DNA from 3 places in the Vibrio fortis genome. Region 1 is predicted to be linked to each of the others. Evidence: predicted binding sites of a transcription regulator. Region 1 holds the regulator's gene; each other region holds the start of a gene.
The links. Region 1 encodes MetJ, which represses methionine synthesis genes. Its sites were predicted from a motif close to TTAGACNTNTANANGTCTAA; they were not measured.
Positions count from the first base shown of each region.

Region 2: a site for MetJ is predicted at 1,940-1,959, ahead of metK (methionine adenosyltransferase). Genes of this name have one in related genera too.
Region 3: a site for MetJ is predicted at 1,990-2,009, ahead of metA (homoserine O-acetyltransferase MetA). Genes of this name have one in related genera too.

Region 1 is NZ_AP025487.1:2,994,254-3,000,151, reverse strand. Features, by position in the region: gene priA (primosomal protein N') at 1-1,488, opposite strand, end outside; gene rpmE (50S ribosomal protein L31) at 1,812-2,030, shown strand; gene OCV50_RS13325 (malic enzyme-like NAD(P)-binding protein) at 2,239-3,525, shown strand; gene metJ (met regulon transcriptional regulator MetJ) at 3,689-4,009, opposite strand; gene OCV50_RS13315 (O-succinylhomoserine (thiol)-lyase) at 4,219-5,403, shown strand; gene OCV50_RS13310 (bifunctional aspartate kinase/homoserine dehydrogenase II) at 5,403-5,898, shown strand, end outside.
Region 2 is NZ_AP025487.1:2,803,418-2,809,315, reverse strand. Features, by position in the region: gene OCV50_RS12265 (DUF2189 domain-containing protein) at 1-340, opposite strand, end outside; gene metK (methionine adenosyltransferase) at 696-1,850, opposite strand; gene tkt (transketolase) at 2,198-4,192, shown strand; gene OCV50_RS12250 (hypothetical protein) at 4,286-4,522, opposite strand; gene epd (erythrose-4-phosphate dehydrogenase) at 4,723-5,757, shown strand.
Region 3 is NZ_AP025487.1:1,758,429-1,764,326, reverse strand. Features, by position in the region: gene pilW (type IV pilus biogenesis/stability protein PilW) at 115-849, opposite strand; gene metA (homoserine O-acetyltransferase MetA) at 1,025-1,966, opposite strand; gene OCV50_RS07575 (ATP-binding protein) at 2,253-2,621, shown strand; gene OCV50_RS07570 (DUF3859 domain-containing protein) at 2,708-3,130, shown strand; gene OCV50_RS07565 (hypothetical protein) at 3,754-4,011, shown strand; gene OCV50_RS07560 (DUF4382 domain-containing protein) at 4,262-5,281, shown strand; gene OCV50_RS07555 (M20/M25/M40 family metallo-hydrolase) at 5,355-5,898, opposite strand, start outside.

The DNA.
Region 1 (5,898 bases):
CGTTTCTAGCTGCTCAGTGCCGACACCTACGGTAACTAGGTTAGCGGAGCCACACCCTTGGCATTGATGAATAATATGCTGCTGGGAGCCACAGTGGTGGCAACGCATCTCATTGCTGTATTGATGATAGGTGTAGTAGGCGTCACAGCGTTTGCACTCTGCCGTCCAACCACAATCATGACACATTAATGCTGGAGAGAAACCACGACGGTTTAAGAACAGCATGACTTGGTTGCCAGATTTGAGGTGTCTTTGCATCTCAGCAATCAAAGACGCCGATAAGCCACTCTCAAGATACTCTCCCTTAACATCCAGAACCTTGTTCGTGGTTGGTACTGCGGCTCCGGCACGTGAACTCAATGTCAGGTGGCCGTACTTACCAATTTGCGCATTGTGCAGGGTTTCAAATGCGGGGGTTGCTGAGCCAAGCACAATCGGAATTTGGGCTTTATGAGCACGCATAATCGCGACATCACGAGCATGGTAACGAAGGCTGTCCTGCTGCTTATATGATGCATCATGCTCTTCATCGACAATAATGATGCCGAGGTCAGCAAATGGCGTAAACAGGGCCGAACGCGTACCTATCACAATGCCTGCGATCTTATCTCGTGCAGATAGCCATGCATTTAGGCGCTCAGAGTCATTTAACCCCGAGTGCACAACTTCAATCGGTACATTAAAGCGTTTCTTAAAGCGGTTAATGGTTTGCGGGGTCAGGCCGATTTCAGGAACCAGAACTAAGGCTTGTCTACCTTGCTCTAGTACCGGCTTAATCATATTTAGGTAAACTTCTGTTTTACCTGAACCCGTAACACCTTCTAACAGGAAACAGCCAAAGTCGGTTTGGCTATTCACCGTCGCAATCGCGATCGCTTGTTCTTCGTTGAGCTTTGGCTTGTCTTGGTCGTTTTCAAGATCGCTTGGCCATGCATAACGTGTCGGCTTTTTCTCTCGAGATTCTATCCAACCTTTCTCTTCAAGGGTTTTGAGTACCGAGCTTGAAACCTCTTGGTCAATAAACTCTTGATGCGGTACTGGGCCATTTTCGAGTAGGTGCATCACTTTAGCTTGTTTGACTGCGCGTCCAAATCCTTGCATCAGTTGGTCTTTGCCTAGTGGCGTTATCTGCCACTCGACAAGTGTCGCGAAGTCGGCGGGTTTGCCTTTACGCAGCGCACTTGGCAGTGCGTTCGCAAAGGTTTCGCCTAAGGGATATTGATAGAACTGACTGCACCACACCAACAAGGAGTAGACTGAGTCTGGCCAGACAGGCTGATTATCGAGCAGGGCTTTAATGGGTTTAAGCTTATCGAATTCAAACTCGGACTCATTGACCAGTGCGGTGACGATACCTGTCAGAGTTTGGCGACCAAAAGGAACGGATACGCGTCCGCCAATGATAGGAAACAAGTGACTCGGAATCTTATAGTCAAATTGTCTATCTAAAGGGACTGGCAGAGCCACTCGGGCTATCGTTGGACGCATAGATTCGCTTGTTAATTCTAGAAAGTGCAGGGCAAACAGTCTAAAGGATAAGGACGTTAAATTCGAGAAGCAGTTTAGTGATGCAAGTTATCGAGATGCGTATGCAAAGCATAAAAAGGCAATAAAAGAAGAAATCATGCAATAGTGGCGAAAAAATCATCCAAACTGGTTGATCCTGCCTCATAGATTCATTACTATACGGCGCCTTAAAGGTATGGCTTCATCACATTTTTGTGGGACGCGGTGTCTTTAATTTATTTTTTAACAACGTGTGGTGTCCGGCTTAGAATCGGATGGCGACACGGCCTAATTGAGGTTTTCCCATGAAAGTTGGTATCCACCCAGAATACAAAGCTGTTAAAGCTACTTGCTCTTGCGGCAACGAGTTCGAATTCAACTCAACTCTAGACAAAGATTCTATCCACCTAGACGTATGTGACAAATGTCACCCGTTCTACACTGGTAAGCAACGTATCGTTGATACAGGCGGCCGTGTTGATCGCTTCAACAAGCGTTTCGGTGCTCTATCTAGCAAGAAGTAATTCTCGCTTAGTAGACATGAAAAAGGACACTTCGGTGTCCTTTTTTGTTTTCTGGTGTTTAGTAATTTCAACTGGGCACTGGTCTTATTAGTAGTGAATTCTCGTTTTTTAATGAGACAGGGGGCTTTACCACCTAGGAACTTTGAAGTACATCCATTAATATAAAATAGATTCCCCCAAATAATAATATTCTAGGAAACCTACACCCATGTCTGATGACACTCTCCAAGCTCAATCTGAAGAACTATCACCTCAAGAACAATTCCGTCAGCAAGCTCTTGATTATCATGAGTTCCCAATTCCTGGCAAAATTGCCGTTGAACTGACAAAGTCTGCAAATTCTGCAGAAGATCTGGCCCTCGCTTACAGCCCAGGTGTGGCTGAGCCAGTTCGTGAAATCGCACAGAACGTTGATAACGTTTATAAGTACACTGGTAAAGGCAACATGGTTGCAGTTATCTCTAACGGTACAGCGATTCTTGGCCTAGGTAACTTAGGTCCTATTGCTTCTAAACCTGTAATGGAAGGTAAAGCGCTGCTGTTTAAGCGTTTTGCAGGTTTAGATTCTATCGATATTGAAGTAAAACACCGCACAATCGATGAGTTCGTTGATACGGTAGCGAACATTGCTGATACATTCGGTGGTATCAACCTAGAAGACATCAAAGCACCTGACTGTTTTGAGATTGAACGTCGCCTAATCGAGCGTTGTGATGTTCCAGTATTCCACGATGACCAACACGGCACTGCGATCGTAACGGCTGCGGGTATGCTGAACGCGATTGAGCTTCAAGGTAAGAAGCTAGAAGAGTGTAAGATTGTTTGTTTGGGTGCGGGTGCAGCAGCGGTTGCGTGTATGGAACTGTTGATCAAATGTGGCGCACAGCGCGAGAAGATCTACATGCTAGACCGTAAAGGTGTTATCCACACTCGTCGTGATGACCTGAACGAATACAAGCAGCTGTTTGCGAACAACACTGATAAGCGTACTCTAGAAGATGTTATTGATGGCGCAGACCTATTCCTAGGTGTATCTGGTCCTAACCTATTGCCAGCAGAAGCGCTGAAGCTAATGGCTGATAAGCCAATCGTATTCGCATGTTCTAACCCAGATCCAGAGATCAAGCCAGAGCTTGCGCACGAAGTACGTAGCGACCTTATCATGGGTACTGGTCGTAGTGATTACCCGAACCAGGTAAACAACGTTCTTTGCTTCCCATTCATCTTCCGCGGTGCTCTTGATGTGCGTGCAAGCGAAATCAACGACGCAATGAAGTTAGCAGCGGTTGAAGCGATTCGTGAACTTGCGAAAGAAGAAGTACCTGCAGACGTACTAAAAGCAGCAGGTGCTGATTCACTTGAGTTTGGTAAAGGATACATCATTCCTAAGCCGATGGATCCACGTCTATTGCCTCGCGTTGCTAAAGCGGTTGCTCAAGCAGCGGTTGAATCAGGTGTGGCTCGTATCGAGATGCCTGCAAACTATATGGCATAGAGACTGGATGGCGTAATCGTCGTGTAGTTGAGCGAAGAGAATAATAAAAAACCGACTCATTGGAGTCGGTTTTTTTGTGCCTATTGTTCAGGTTAAATGAATCAGGCAATAGATATGGCTCAGCTAAAGCGAATCAAAATTGAAGGTAGTGACTGAGTTATGATTATTCTTCGTCAAATGCTTCGAACTCGATGCCCATCTCTGTCATCAGCTTTTTCACTTCAGCAGGGATGTCGTCTGGGCGATCTTTACGCAGGTCTTCATCTGTTGGTAGAGGCTGGCCAGTATATGCATGCAGAAAGGCTTCACATAGTAGCTCACTGTTTGTTGCATGGCGTAGGTTGTTAATCTGGCGGCGAGTACGCTCGTCAGTTAGAACCTTCAACACTTTTAGAGGGATAGAAACTGTAATTTTCTTTACTTGTTCGCTTTTCTTTCCATGCTCAGCATATGGGCTTATGTATTCACCATTCCAGTCGGCCATTGCGTACCTTCATCACTTTAGTTGTTAGATTAAATTAATAGGGGTGATTTTAGCGGGATTTACCGCCATAAGCAAAGACATATAGACGTCTAGAAGTGTTGACGTCTCATTCTTATGAAAGTAAAGTGAATAACATATATCTAACACAGCCGCAAAACCCCGACAAGCCGCTGTGATTCTCAGACGCCAAAACCTGTAAGGAAACACCTATGAGCAGCCGGAAACCAGCAACCATCGCCGTACGTACTGGTATCGAGTCAGACACTCAACATCATGCCGTTGTTCCACCCATTTATCTGTCGACCAACTACGGTTTTCCCGCTTTTGGTGAAGTTCCTAAGTATGATTACACTCGTTCAGGCAACCCAAACCGAGGCTTGCTAGAGACAGCTCTGTTTGAATTGGAATCAGGCAAGGGAGCAGTGGTGACTAACTGTGGTACGTCAGCACTTAATCTATGGGTCTCGGCGTTTCTTGGTAGTGACGATCTGATCGTGGCGCCACACGACTGCTACGGTGGTACTTACCGTCTTTTCAATACGCGTTCACAAAAGGGTGATTTTAAGGTGCTGTTTGTTGATCAATCGGATCAAGCGGCATTCGATGCTGCGATCGCACTGAAACCAAAGTTGATCTTGTTGGAAACACCATCAAACCCACTCGTTCGCGTAGTTGATATTGCTGAGACTTGTCGCAAGGCAAAAGAGGTGGGTGCGTTGGTGGCGGTGGATAACACCTTTTTGACTCCGGTGTTCCAAAAGCCTCTAGAGCTTGGTGCGGACTTTGTTATCCACTCAACCACCAAATACATCAATGGTCACTCAGATGTGATTGGCGGCGTAGTGATTACGAAAACTGAAGAGCATGCCGAAGAGCTGGCTTGGTGGGGCAACTGTATTGGTGCAACGGGGACACCATTTGATAGCTATATGACACTGCGCGGTATCCGTACCCTGGGTGCACGTATGCGTGTTCATGAAGAGAGCTCTCGTGAAATTCTAACGGCGCTGCAGAAACAGCCTTTGGTCGATACCATTTATCACCCAAGCCTTCCAGAACACCCAGGTCATGAGATTGCTAAGAAGCAGCAATCTGGTTTTGGGTCTATGCTGAGTTTTGAATTTGCAGGCTCTTTTGAGGCGCTTAAGCACTTTGTTGGGGAGTTGGAGCTATTCTCACTGGCTGAATCTCTGGGCGGTGTTGAGAGCTTGATTTGTCACCCTGCGTCAATGACACACCGTGCAATGGGTGAAGAAGCCCTAGCGGAAGCTGGTGTGTCTCATCAACTTCTGAGACTGTCGGTGGGTCTAGAAGATGCAGAAGACCTGATTGCTGATCTTGAGCAAGCCTTCGCAAAAGCGCAGCAGTTCATTGATAACGGGGAGCGTAAGTAATGGCTAACTTTCGCCAATTGCATAAATTTGGTGGTAGCAGTTTGGCAAACCCTGAGTGCTATCAGCGTGTCGTGAATATTCTTAAAGAGTACTCTAGCGAGACTGATTTGGTGGTGGTGTCTGCGGCAGGCAAAACCACTAATCGATTGATCGAATTTTTAGAGGCGCTAGATAAAGATGGGCGCTTGGCTCATGAGTGCCTGCAATCTCTGCGTCAGTTCCAGTTGGAGTTAGTTTCAGAACTCCTAGAGGGCGAGGTTGCAGAGCAGTTAACCGTAACCCTACAGCGAGAGTTTACGGCTTTAGGTGAACTAACCGCGCCATTGACTGAAGCACAAAAAGCAGCAGTGCTAGGCCATGGCGAAGTGTGGTCGTCGCGTTTGCTAGCCGCGCTTTTATGTCAGAGTGATCTTCAAGCTGTGGCGCAAGATGCTCGAGACTTTTTGCGTGCAGAGGCGGGTGCTCAACCTGAGGTGGATCGCGCACGTTCATACG
Region 2 (5,898 bases), 190 kb from region 1:
GGCTAGCGTTGTGTCCCTTTTCTCTTTCCCAGCTAGCATCGTATAAGCCGAGCGCCAAGAATGGACCGATTAGCATGTAGACAATTAAGCTTGGCATCACCACTAGATGCGTGCCTTGCCATTGAACAAGCTGAACAATTGCAACGGCAGCGGCCATAAAACATAAGCCATAAAACGCGCTGATCATCGGCATACGTACTAGGTCGTGCAGTGCGAGCGACAGCCAATGAAAAGGAGCGGAAATACTGACTTGGTTACATGGAATAGTGCGAGCGTATTCACTGTCACTCACTCTATTCTTGTCTTTTTTAAAGTCGGATGGATTTGCGGTACGAGGCATAACTTCCCCTTAGTTAAAATAACGTCCTAGATTCAACCTTGTGTTTCCTCACTGCGGATGGCAGCGAGTCATCTTGGTCGAGTTGTTATTGAAATAGCATGTCCTAGAGAGTTGTCTCGTGTTTCCTAACGGGGTGTAACCTAACCAGTTGTTGCACCAAATGTGAGCTTGATCGCCTAGGAGTACTTTAACTATTGTCACTACTATCAAAAAACACAAATTATCCAGGGTGTTTTTGAGTGGGGGTTAAGCAGAGAAGTTGATGAAATAAGGCGGGTGATTTGAGGTAACTGTATAAAAATAAAGCCCTTACTAAAGAGTAAGGGCTTTTGGAAATTTTTTACGTGGTGCTAAATTATTTTAGACCAGCGAAGTCAGCTAAGATTGCTGCTTTATCTGTTGCTTCCCATGGGAACTCTTCACGACCAAAGTGACCGTATGCTGCAGTCTGCTTGTAGATTGGTTGAAGAAGGTTCAGCATCTCTTGAAGACCGTATGGACGTAGGTCGAAGTTTTGACGAACGGCTTCAATAATGATGTCGTGAGATACTTTTTCAGTACCGAAAGTCTCCACCATGATAGACGTTGGATCAGCAACACCGATAGCGTAAGACAGTTGGATTTCACAACGATCAGCCATGCCAGCTGCAACGATGTTCTTCGCAACGTAACGAGCTGCGTAAGCTGCAGAACGGTCAACCTTTGATGGATCTTTACCAGAGAATGCACCGCCACCGTGACGAGCTGCGCCGCCGTAGGTATCAACGATGATCTTACGACCTGTTAGACCACAGTCACCCATTGGACCACCGATTACAAAACGGCCTGTTGGGTTGATGAAGAAGTTAGTGTCTTTGTTGATCCACTCAGAAGGCAGTACTGGCTTGATGATCTCTTCCATTACTGCTTCACGTAGATCCGGTGTTGTTACTGAATCACAGTGTTGAGTTGAAAGAACAACAGCGTCGATACCAACGATCTTGCCTTGGTCGTACTGGAAAGTAACTTGTGATTTCGCATCTGGACGAAGGAAGTCTAGTTTACCGCTCTTACGAACTTCAGCTTGCTTCTTAACAAGTAGGTGAGAGTAAGTAATTGGAGCTGGCATTAGGATTTCAGTTTCGTTTGTTGCGTAACCAAACATGATACCTTGGTCGCCTGCGCCTTGCTCTTTAGGGTCTGCTTTATCAACACCTTGGTTGATGTCTGGAGACTGCTTACCAATTGTGTTTAGTACTGCACAAGAGTCAGCATCAAAGCCCATGTCAGAATGAACGTAACCAATTTCACGAACTGTTTCACGAGTGATCTCTTCGATATCAACCCATGCAGACGTTGTTACTTCACCGCCAACCATAACCATGCCCGTTTTCACGTATGTCTCACAAGCAACACGTGCTTTTGGATCCTGTTCTAAGATGGCATCAAGAACAGCATCAGAGATTTGGTCTGCAATTTTATCTGGATGGCCTTCTGAAACAGATTCAGAAGTGAAAAGGTGCTTAGCCATGAGAGCTCCACTTTTAGTATTAGGTGCAAAGTTTCTATCTGCGTCGCAGAGGCTGCGCCGAGATTAAATTCAATAATTTCTGTAGGTGTTTCTACATCTAGACGTCTATTCTAAATTCCAACGGTCGAATTACAAGCTCTTTTTTATGATATGTCATAACCAAACGATTGCTTTCTCATTTGTGCCAGCCCGTTAAAAACGAGGGAAATGTTGCAAAAGTGCGAAAACTGACATTGAAAACCTCAGTAAAACGTTTGCAGTCGCCATGGCCGTTTGAGAGAATAACCGCGCTAATAACTAGCAATTATTTCTCATTTTTCAAATCGCTTATGCACTCAGGAGCAGACATGCCTTCTCGTAAAGATCTCGCAAATGCAATCCGCGCACTTAGTATGGACGGTGTTCAACAAGCTAATTCAGGCCACCCAGGCGCACCTATGGGTATGGCTGACATCGCTGAAGTTCTTTGGCGTGGTCACTTGAACCACAACCCAGCAAATCCAGAGTGGGCAGACCGCGACCGTTTTGTATTGTCAAACGGCCACGGCTCAATGCTGATTTACTCTCTGCTTCACCTAAGCGGTTATGAGCTATCTATCGAAGATCTTAAGAACTTCCGTCAATTGCACTCTAAGACTCCAGGTCACCCAGAGTACGGTTACGCACCGGGTATCGAAACAACGACTGGCCCTCTAGGCCAAGGCATCACTAACGCAGTTGGTATGGCGATGGCTGAGAAAGCACTGGCTGCGCAGTTCAACAAAGAAGGCCACGACATCGTTGACCACTTCACTTATGCATTCATGGGTGATGGCTGTCTGATGGAAGGTATCTCTCACGAAGCATGTTCTCTAGCAGGTACGCTAGGTCTTGGTAAGCTTATCGCTTTCTGGGATGACAACGGCATCTCTATCGACGGTGAAGTTGAAGGTTGGTTCTCGGACGACACGCCTAAGCGTTTTGAAGCATACGGCTGGCACGTAATCCCTGCTGTAGATGGCCACGATCTAGAAGCGATCAACGCAGCTATCGTTGCAGCGAAAGCAGATCCACGCCCTACGCTCATCTGTACTAAAACTATCATCGGTTTTGGTTCTCCAAACAAGTCTGGTTCTCACGACTGTCACGGTGCACCACTAGGTCATGACGAAATCGCAGCGACCAAAGAAGCTCTAGGCTGGGCTCACGGTCCATTTGAAGTTCCTGCAGACATCTACGCTGAATGGGATGCAAAAGAAGCGGGCGCTGAGAAAGAAGCAGCTTGGAACGCGAAGTTTGAAGCATATGCAGCGGCTTACCCTGCAGAAGCTGCAGAGCTTAAGCGTCGTCTAAATGGCGAACTACCAGCTGAGTGGGAAGAGAAAGCAAACGCAATCATTGCTGATCTTCAAGCAAACCCTGCTGACATCGCATCACGTAAAGCGTCTCAAAATGCACTAGAAGCGTTTGGTCAAATGCTACCAGAATTCATGGGTGGCTCTGCTGATCTAGCACCTTCTAACCTAACTATGTGGTCTGGTTCTAAGTCTCTTGAAGCGAATGACTTCTCTGGTAACTACATTCACTACGGTGTTCGTGAATTTGGTATGACAGCGATCATGAACGGTATCGCTCTGCACGGTGGTTTCGTTCCTTACGGCGCAACATTCCTAATGTTCATGGAGTACGCACGTAATGCGATGCGTATGGCTGCTCTGATGAAAGTTCAGAACATCCAAGTTTACACGCACGACTCTATCGGTCTTGGCGAAGACGGCCCAACTCACCAACCAGTTGAGCAAATGGCTTCTCTACGTCTGACTCCAAACATGAGCACATGGCGTCCATGTGACCAGGTTGAGTCTGCAGTGGCTTGGAAACTAGCGATTGAGCGTAAAGATGCACCAACATCTCTAATCTTCTCTCGTCAAAACCTTGCACAGCAACCACGTGATGCAGAGCAGGTTGCTAACATCGCGAAAGGTGCTTACATCCTGAAAGATTGCGAAGGCAAGCCAGAGCTTATCCTTATCGCAACAGGTTCTGAGGTTGAGCTAGCAGTAGAAGCAGCAGCACAGCTAACAGCAGAAGGTAAGAAAGTACGCGTTGTTTCAATGCCATCAACAGATGCATTTGACAAGCAAGACGCAGCCTACCGTGAAGAAGTTCTACCATCAGACGTAACAGCACGTATCGCTATCGAAGCGGGTATTGCTGACTTCTGGTACAAGTATGTTGGCTTCGACGGTCGCATCATCGGTATGACAACATTTGGTGAATCTGCGCCAGCGGGTGAACTGTTCAAGATGTTCGGCTTCACAACTGAAAACGTAGTAAGCACAGCTCAAGAGCTTCTAGCTTAATTTGAGTCTCTCACTGAAGCCTTGCTGCTGATGTGAAAATAGAAAACCGAGCTTTAATAGCTCGGTTTTTTTATTGAGTGCAACGAAAGTAGGTTACTCGAACTCATTTCCCCAGTTATCCCGCTCTTTGGTCCCACATACTTTACATGTCACGTAGCGATCCATGTTGTAGTAGTGACCACCATTGATAATGGAGTGGGCAAATAATTTCACTTTGCCTAGCCATGTTTTATCTACGTCATAATGGCTGGGTTGGCGAACAAGTATCTCACTGTGAGGTGTCTCTTGGTTGCACGTTTTACAAAAATGAGTCGCTGGATATCCAGACATAACCTTTCCCTTTGGTTGAAAAACGAGAGGAGAAACAGCCGCAGGTTTGACTAGCTCATTTTCACTATCAGTATATTGATAGCTTGTTATTGATGGTTGCTATCAATTATTTTTAGCGAGTTAGATCACTCAACTAATGCCTTTTAGGTAGGATTCAGTTATCATCTGTTGCACGAAATTTTGGTTAGATGTATGGAACTATGCTAAAAGTCGCAATCAACGGATTTGGAAGAATAGGGCGCAATGTTCTAAGAGCGCTGTATGAAAGTGGCAAAAGCCAACAAATCAAAGTCGTCGCAGTTAATGAGTTAGCACAACCTGATGCTATGGCTCATCTGCTTCAATACGACACCAGTCATGGCCGTTTCGGCAAAAGGATCTCAAACGATCAAGAGCATATTTATATTCATCATGACAGTGGTGAAATTGATACTGTTCGCATTCTCCATTTAGCTGAAATTGACCTGCTTCCTTGGCGCGATCTTGAAGTGGATATCGTGCTTGATTGTACCGGTGTGTATGGTTGCCGAGCCGATGGTCTCGCTCATATCGAAGCTGGCGCTAAAAAGGTACTGTTCTCACACCCAGGTGCGAACGACCTCGATAACACCATTATTTATGGCGTTAACCATGACACCATCAAAGCCAGTGACCGCATTGTTTCCAATGGTTCTTGTACCACAAACTGTATCGTACCTATCATCAAGGTTCTTGATGAGGCGTTTGGTATCGATTCTGGCACCATCACCACGATTCACTCGTCGATGAATGACCAACAAGTGATTGATGCTTACCATTCGGACTTACGTCGTACTCGTGCTGCGAGCCAATCAATTATTCCGGTTGATACCAAACTTCATAAAGGTATTGAGCGAATCTTTCCGAAATTTTCTAACAAGTTTGAAGCGATTTCTGTGCGAGTACCAACGGTTAACGTTACAGCAATGGATTTAAGTGTCACAATTAATACGAATGTGAAAGTTAATGACGTAAATCAAACCATTGTTAACGCATCTCAGTGTACATTACACAACATCGTTGACTATACTGAAGCGCCGCTCGTATCCATCGACTTTAATCACGATCCCCATAGCGCGATTGTGGATGGTACTCAAACCAGAGTGAGCAACGGCCACTTAGTAAAAATGCTAGTGTGGTGTGATAACGAATGGGGCTTTGCAAACCGAATGCTGGATACGGTACTTGCAATGCAAGCTTCTGAAGGCGAGAAGTAAGGCCCGGAAGCAAATATGCGGATTATTTATTTTTAAGCTTGAAATAAATGCCAAGTATCCACATATTATGACCAGTTGAAGAATTTATAGGCTTAGCAGGGTTGCTGAGTTTCCAAAACTTTATATTTATTTAAATTTGAG
Region 3 (5,898 bases), 1.2 Mb from region 1:
GTGTTAGGCACGCCGAAGTAGAGATCGACATTAAACAAGTCGAGACAGTTATTAAAGCCGATGGTTGAATGGTTTCAATCATCGGCTTTTTTAATTACTATTCTCTAACTTCTATTAAGTTTCTTTCATTTCATCAAGCATGGATTGGTATTTATCGCGTAGGGCTTCGTTACCTGACTTCGATTCCAACTCAACTAAGATCTGAAGAGAGGGGATTTGATATCCATATCGCTGGTGGAACTTAAACAAACGTAATCTTGCGTCACGATACTCATCTTGTGACACCTCAATCTTTGTTAATTGGAGGATCGATTTAATACGGTTTGGATCATGGTCGAGGGCACGCGTGAAGTAATATTTTGCTCTATCACTATCGCCAGATTTCAGTGCGCAAAACCCTGCGTTTTCGTAACTTGCAGAAACCAAATAGTAGAAAGGCTGATTGATCGCCTGATTAAAATAACGGTCGGCTTGTTCATAGTCGCCCTGCTTACAGAGAAAGGTGCCATAGTTATTAAGGACGTTACCGTTATTAGAATCTAGTCTTAATGCGGACTTATATTGTTTTCTTGCCTCATCGGTTTCTCCAACGGTTTCATAATAATGAGCCATAGAGAGGCGAGCTCGGTAGTAGCGGGGAGCGTGCTGGATCGCCAGTTCGAGGTTCTCTCGCGCCCGCACCATATTCTCTTGTTCCATATAACCTAGCCCAAGTGCGATTCTCGATTCAGACATTGAAATAGGATCCGCTTCCACTCTCTGTGGCTCTCCTTCTGTGACTGATACACAACCACTGAGTGCAACAAACAGCAAGACTGATGATGGCTTGATTAACTTGGGTGAGGGCATTGCGAAACTCCTTTTAGCTACCAGAACATGATATGAGAACTCGAACCATGGATTGGTAAAAAGGGGAGGTAATGCGATCCACTCACCATAAAAAGCCGTTTGTTATCAACTCTAAAGCGAGTAGTGACAAACGGCTCTAGTGAACTTATCTGTTTTAAAGGTCAACTTGGGTGAATCAGTCGTCCTTGGTGAAGTTTTCTTCGCTGAAATGTTCCAAGTCGTATGGTGTTTGTTGATAAACACAATAGTTTAGCCAATTTGAAAATAGCAGGTGACCGTGACTACGCCAACTCGCAACGGGCTTGTTGTCAGGGTTGTTGTTCGGGTAGTAGTTGATCGGAATGACTGGCTCCATACCTTCTCCAAGATCGCGAACGTATTCATTGTGGAGTGTATGAGCGTCATATTCTGGGTGGCCAGTGACAAATACATTTCGCTTGTCTTTGGTAGCCGCCAAGTACACGCCTGCAACATCCGACGTCGCTAGAATATCGAGATCCGTATGTTCGGATAGATATTCAGGTGAAAAATCTGCATAGCGAGAGTGTGGAGCTAAGAAGGTGTCGTCAAAGCCTCGCAAGATTGGATGGTATGGCTTATGAATCTCGTGATGATAAACGCCAGATAACTTCTCTTTTCGTGTGCGCTTTGGTAGATCGTAAAGCAGTTTCAAGCCAGCTTGAGCCGCCCAACAAACGTAAAGGGTTGAGGTAACGTGCTTGTTTGCCCACTCCATGATGGTTTTTAGATGGTCCCAGTAGATAACATCCTCAAACTGAACCAAACCTAGTGGTGCACCAGTGATGATCAGTCCATCAAAGTTGCGGTTTTTTACCATCTCAAACTGACGATAAAAGTTATCAAGGTGCTCAGTGGGTGTGTTTTTACTAGGTCTGTCATCAATGCGCAGTAGCTCTACATCTACCTGTAGCGGACTGTTTGACAGTAGGCGTAAGAATTGAGTCTCAGTTTCAATTTTCTTCGGCATTAGGTTGAGGATCAAGACTCGAAGTGGACGAATTTCCTGTGTCGATGCTCTTGATAGCGGCATAACGAAGATGTTTTCTTCTCGAAGAACATCGCTCGCTGGCAATTGGTCTGGAATGCGAATAGGCACTGCTTTCTCCCTAAGCTAGATATTTAGACGTCTATACTTCTGAATCTATAATATATTGTGACGCTTGTCGACATACAAAACGCACCTTTGTAAATATTTCGTTATCGAATCTGCAGAGTCTCGCCGCAGTTTAGCGCGGTTAAATAAGTGGTGTTGCGAAAGTGCATGAGCACAATTGAGTCTTTGCTGCTTAAAGTAGCGCTTAATGATCTAGGTTTATGATTATGACTTCAGATACGTTAACATTCTGCTTTCACGTAATTTTTGGTTGTGGGTGAGTGCGAGGTTGAAACTTATATTAATACGAGGCTTGCCTGGTTCTGGCAAATCGACCAGAGCAAGATCTCTGGATGCTTTTCATGTTGAAGCCGATATGTACTTCGTGAACAGTGACGGTGATTACTGTTTCGACCCGGCGTTACTCCCTAAAGCGCATGAGTGGTGTCAAAATCGTGCGGAAGATGCCTTAAAACAGGGAAATGATGTGGTGGTATCCAACACGTTTGTTAAACGATGGGAAATGAAGGCGTACCGAAACATGGCACGCAGGCATGGTGCTGAACTAGTGATTGAAGTATGCCGTGAACAGTATGGCAACATTCACGGTGTGCCAGAGTCTGTTGTAAAGCGCATGAAGAAAGAGTGGCAAGAATAATAAAAGCACTAACATCGGATTCGAGTATCCAAAATGTCTTGTTTTAATAATACATCCAAAGAAATTAGTTAAAGGTTAAATGATCAATGGCAAAACGTTCTGTGGTCGTGGATATGATGTCTTATGGTATCTACTCAACTTGGGATTCAAAATCTAAAGACCTACCTAAGATTCAGGAATTTACTCATCGAGTAGAAGCGGAGATCGATGTTGAGTTTGGTTACATCATCAACATCAAAAAGGCCAAAGGAGAAAAGATTCGTTACTGCATCTATCACCCAAATATCACCACGGATAAAGGAGAGGTACTTGAGCCTTTTGACGGTGAAGAATACGTCGGCAGCAACGATTGGGATTTCTATCTAGGCGACACTATTTGGGCGCCTATCGACAATAAGATCGGAAAGTGGAGAATGACGGTCGAGCTTAAAGGAAGAGTGATTGCTGATAAGACTTTTGATTTAGTTGCGAAAGACGAAGGCCAATTTTGGAAAAGACGAGGGTTCTAAACCGTCGTCGAGGTTCTCCCAATTCTGTTACACAACAAAGCCAAGCCGTCACGCTTGGCTTTGTTGATCTTGGTCGAGCGTTAAATTTAATCTCAATAAGATACGTTTGTTTTTGATGTTAATGTATTGATTTTGTTCGCTTAATTATCTCATTGATATAAAAAAGTCTCTTTCTTTCTATAAATAATAGAGACCCTTGAAAGCAATATGGATACTACACCTTCACCAAGATAGGGCGGCCAAGCCTTATGAATGTCATTTTTTGGGTGAAGTTATGATAACGATAGATACAGCACTGTTAGGATCACTGTCGATCGGCACTCTTCGGTCGGTAGAGCATTCTTCCAAGGGTAGTCACAAAGCAAATAAAACGGCTAAGAATATATTCACTGCAATCTCTGCCAATGATAACCAACCGATCACCATTGATGAAGCTCTAAGATTACGTGATAAAACATGTTTTATTTGTGATGACTGCGGTCACAGATTAAGAGCACATAAACGTTCAAAAAATGGGGCGAATGCACACTTTGAACATTTTATAAAGAACCCATTCTGTAAATATTGATAATATTATCAGAGGCCGATTTAGGGCTAGAAATCAAACCAAGAAAGGAAAGTTAATGTTGTATGTACTTGTTATAGCTATTGCTATAGCGGTCTGTGTCTTTGTCGCCAATTCAAAGAGTAGAATCAAAGCAGCGCAGCTTAAAGATTCATACCTAAAGAGCTATATGACCAATGAAGAGCTTTTTAGTCAGAATGATTTTTTAAGTGTTATCTTCACTCAGCTAGAGAAGGGGAATCAAGTAGCCGCTAAAGATATCAAAGAAGCGTTTGACGTTATGGCAAGAATGGAAGCGTCATCCCAAAAAACTTAGCAATCTTCTCGTGTCACCTCTTTATTTTCATTGCCCTGTCAGTGGCTTGCTTAGCACTGACAAATATTATTGATTCAATTGTCAATATCTCCCGCGAAATTCGCTCTCCTAATCTAAACTTAGTCTAATACCATGATCCAACGTCACCTCCTGATAATTAAAAGGTGGTGGTTGAATCGTGTCTTTTGTATTTGGCTGAGGGGAGTCGAAAGTTCAATTTATTCAAAAACGAGTGAATGAGGTACGGAAGATGAATAATAAAGTAGGATTAGCGGCTGCGGCGACAGTGGTACTTGGGCTTGCTGGCTGTGGAGGCGGGTCAGACTCGTCAACAGCGACGACACCGGTAACGTTTAGTGTTTCTGATGCCCCAGTTGATGATGTACAAGATGTCGTTGTGACGTTTGACAAAGTCGCATTACTACCCCAAAACGGAAGTGAGCCGTTAGTGTATGACGTTTATTTGATGGACGAAGAGGGTAACCCAATTGATGAAAATGGTGATCCTATCTTGGACGGAGACGATCCACTTCCATTAAGCGTTAATTTATTAGATTACCAAGGCAGTGATTCACTTGCTCTGATTTCTGGTGAAGTAGTGCCAGTCGGTAGCTACAAGTTGTGCGTATTTGCAAGAGATGGCGATCATGACGAGTATCCTTCTTACGTTACAGAGGACAATAGCACGGTACGAGAGCTGACTGTTAAAGGCGATGGAGCGTGTCCTCAAGGTGTTGGGAAAGAACCCAATACCGGTGTTTTGTATTTCAATAACTCGTTTAATGTTAATCAGCAAACCAATGACTTTACGATTGAGTTTGATTTGAGAAGAGGCTTGAAGAACACATCTGCTTATCCAAACTATACGATTCAACGCACCTCAATCTCTTTGATCAACAATGCAGAAACTGGCCACATCGAGGGTGAAGTTCTAGCCGCGACGAATGACGCGTGTCAAAGTGGTGAAGCGGGGGTTCAAGCGGTTTATCTGTATGAGGGAGATGTTGCGCAAGACGACATGGCACCTGTAGGCGGAACCGATGAAGTAAAACCGATTACCACTGCCCTTGTTCAAGATGTTGAAAACTCGTCTGATTTTTCATTCTCATTAGGTTATTTAGACCCAGGTATGTATACGCTTGGCTACACTTGTAATGCTCAACTCGATACGGGTGATGAAGAAATGGTTGTGCCTGATGAGTTCAGCATCCACAGTATTCAATCAGGAGTGATTGTAAACGCGAATGAAACCAGCAATGTGACTTTCTAATTTGCTTTGAATAGATAAAAAAGCCGACCTACTTTATTGAGGTCGGCTTTTTATTGTGAGGTTAAGAGACTGATTAGCCTTGAGTGACGTAAGTCATTACAAACTCGGTAATTGAAACCATGTCTTTAACGGCGATGTATTCTTCAGTTGTATGAACTTTCGCCATACCAGTTGAAAGATTCACTGTAGTTAAACCCTTGGCGTTGAAATTGTTTGCATCACTACCGCCGCCAGTACCTTTGGTTGCTGCGGTAACACCGAGTTTTTCAAATGCCGATTTGATTGATAGGATGTGTGGGTGATCGTCAGCAATGACAAATGCGTCGTACGCGCGAGTAGACTCGATTTCCACTTCTGCACCGAACTGCTTAGCACTCTCTTCGAATGTAGAGATCATGTGGTTAACTTGGTTAGTCAGTTTTTCACCATTCAACGAACGGGCTTCAGCAACAACCGTTAGCTCAGGCATTACGATGTTAGTCGCTTGTCCACCTTCAACAATACCAACGTTAGCCGTTGTTTCTTCGTCGATGCGTAGCAAGTTCATCTTAGTGATAGCATCTGCCGCGACTTGAATCGCACTAATGCCTTCTTCTGGTGCTAGGCCTGCGTGGGCT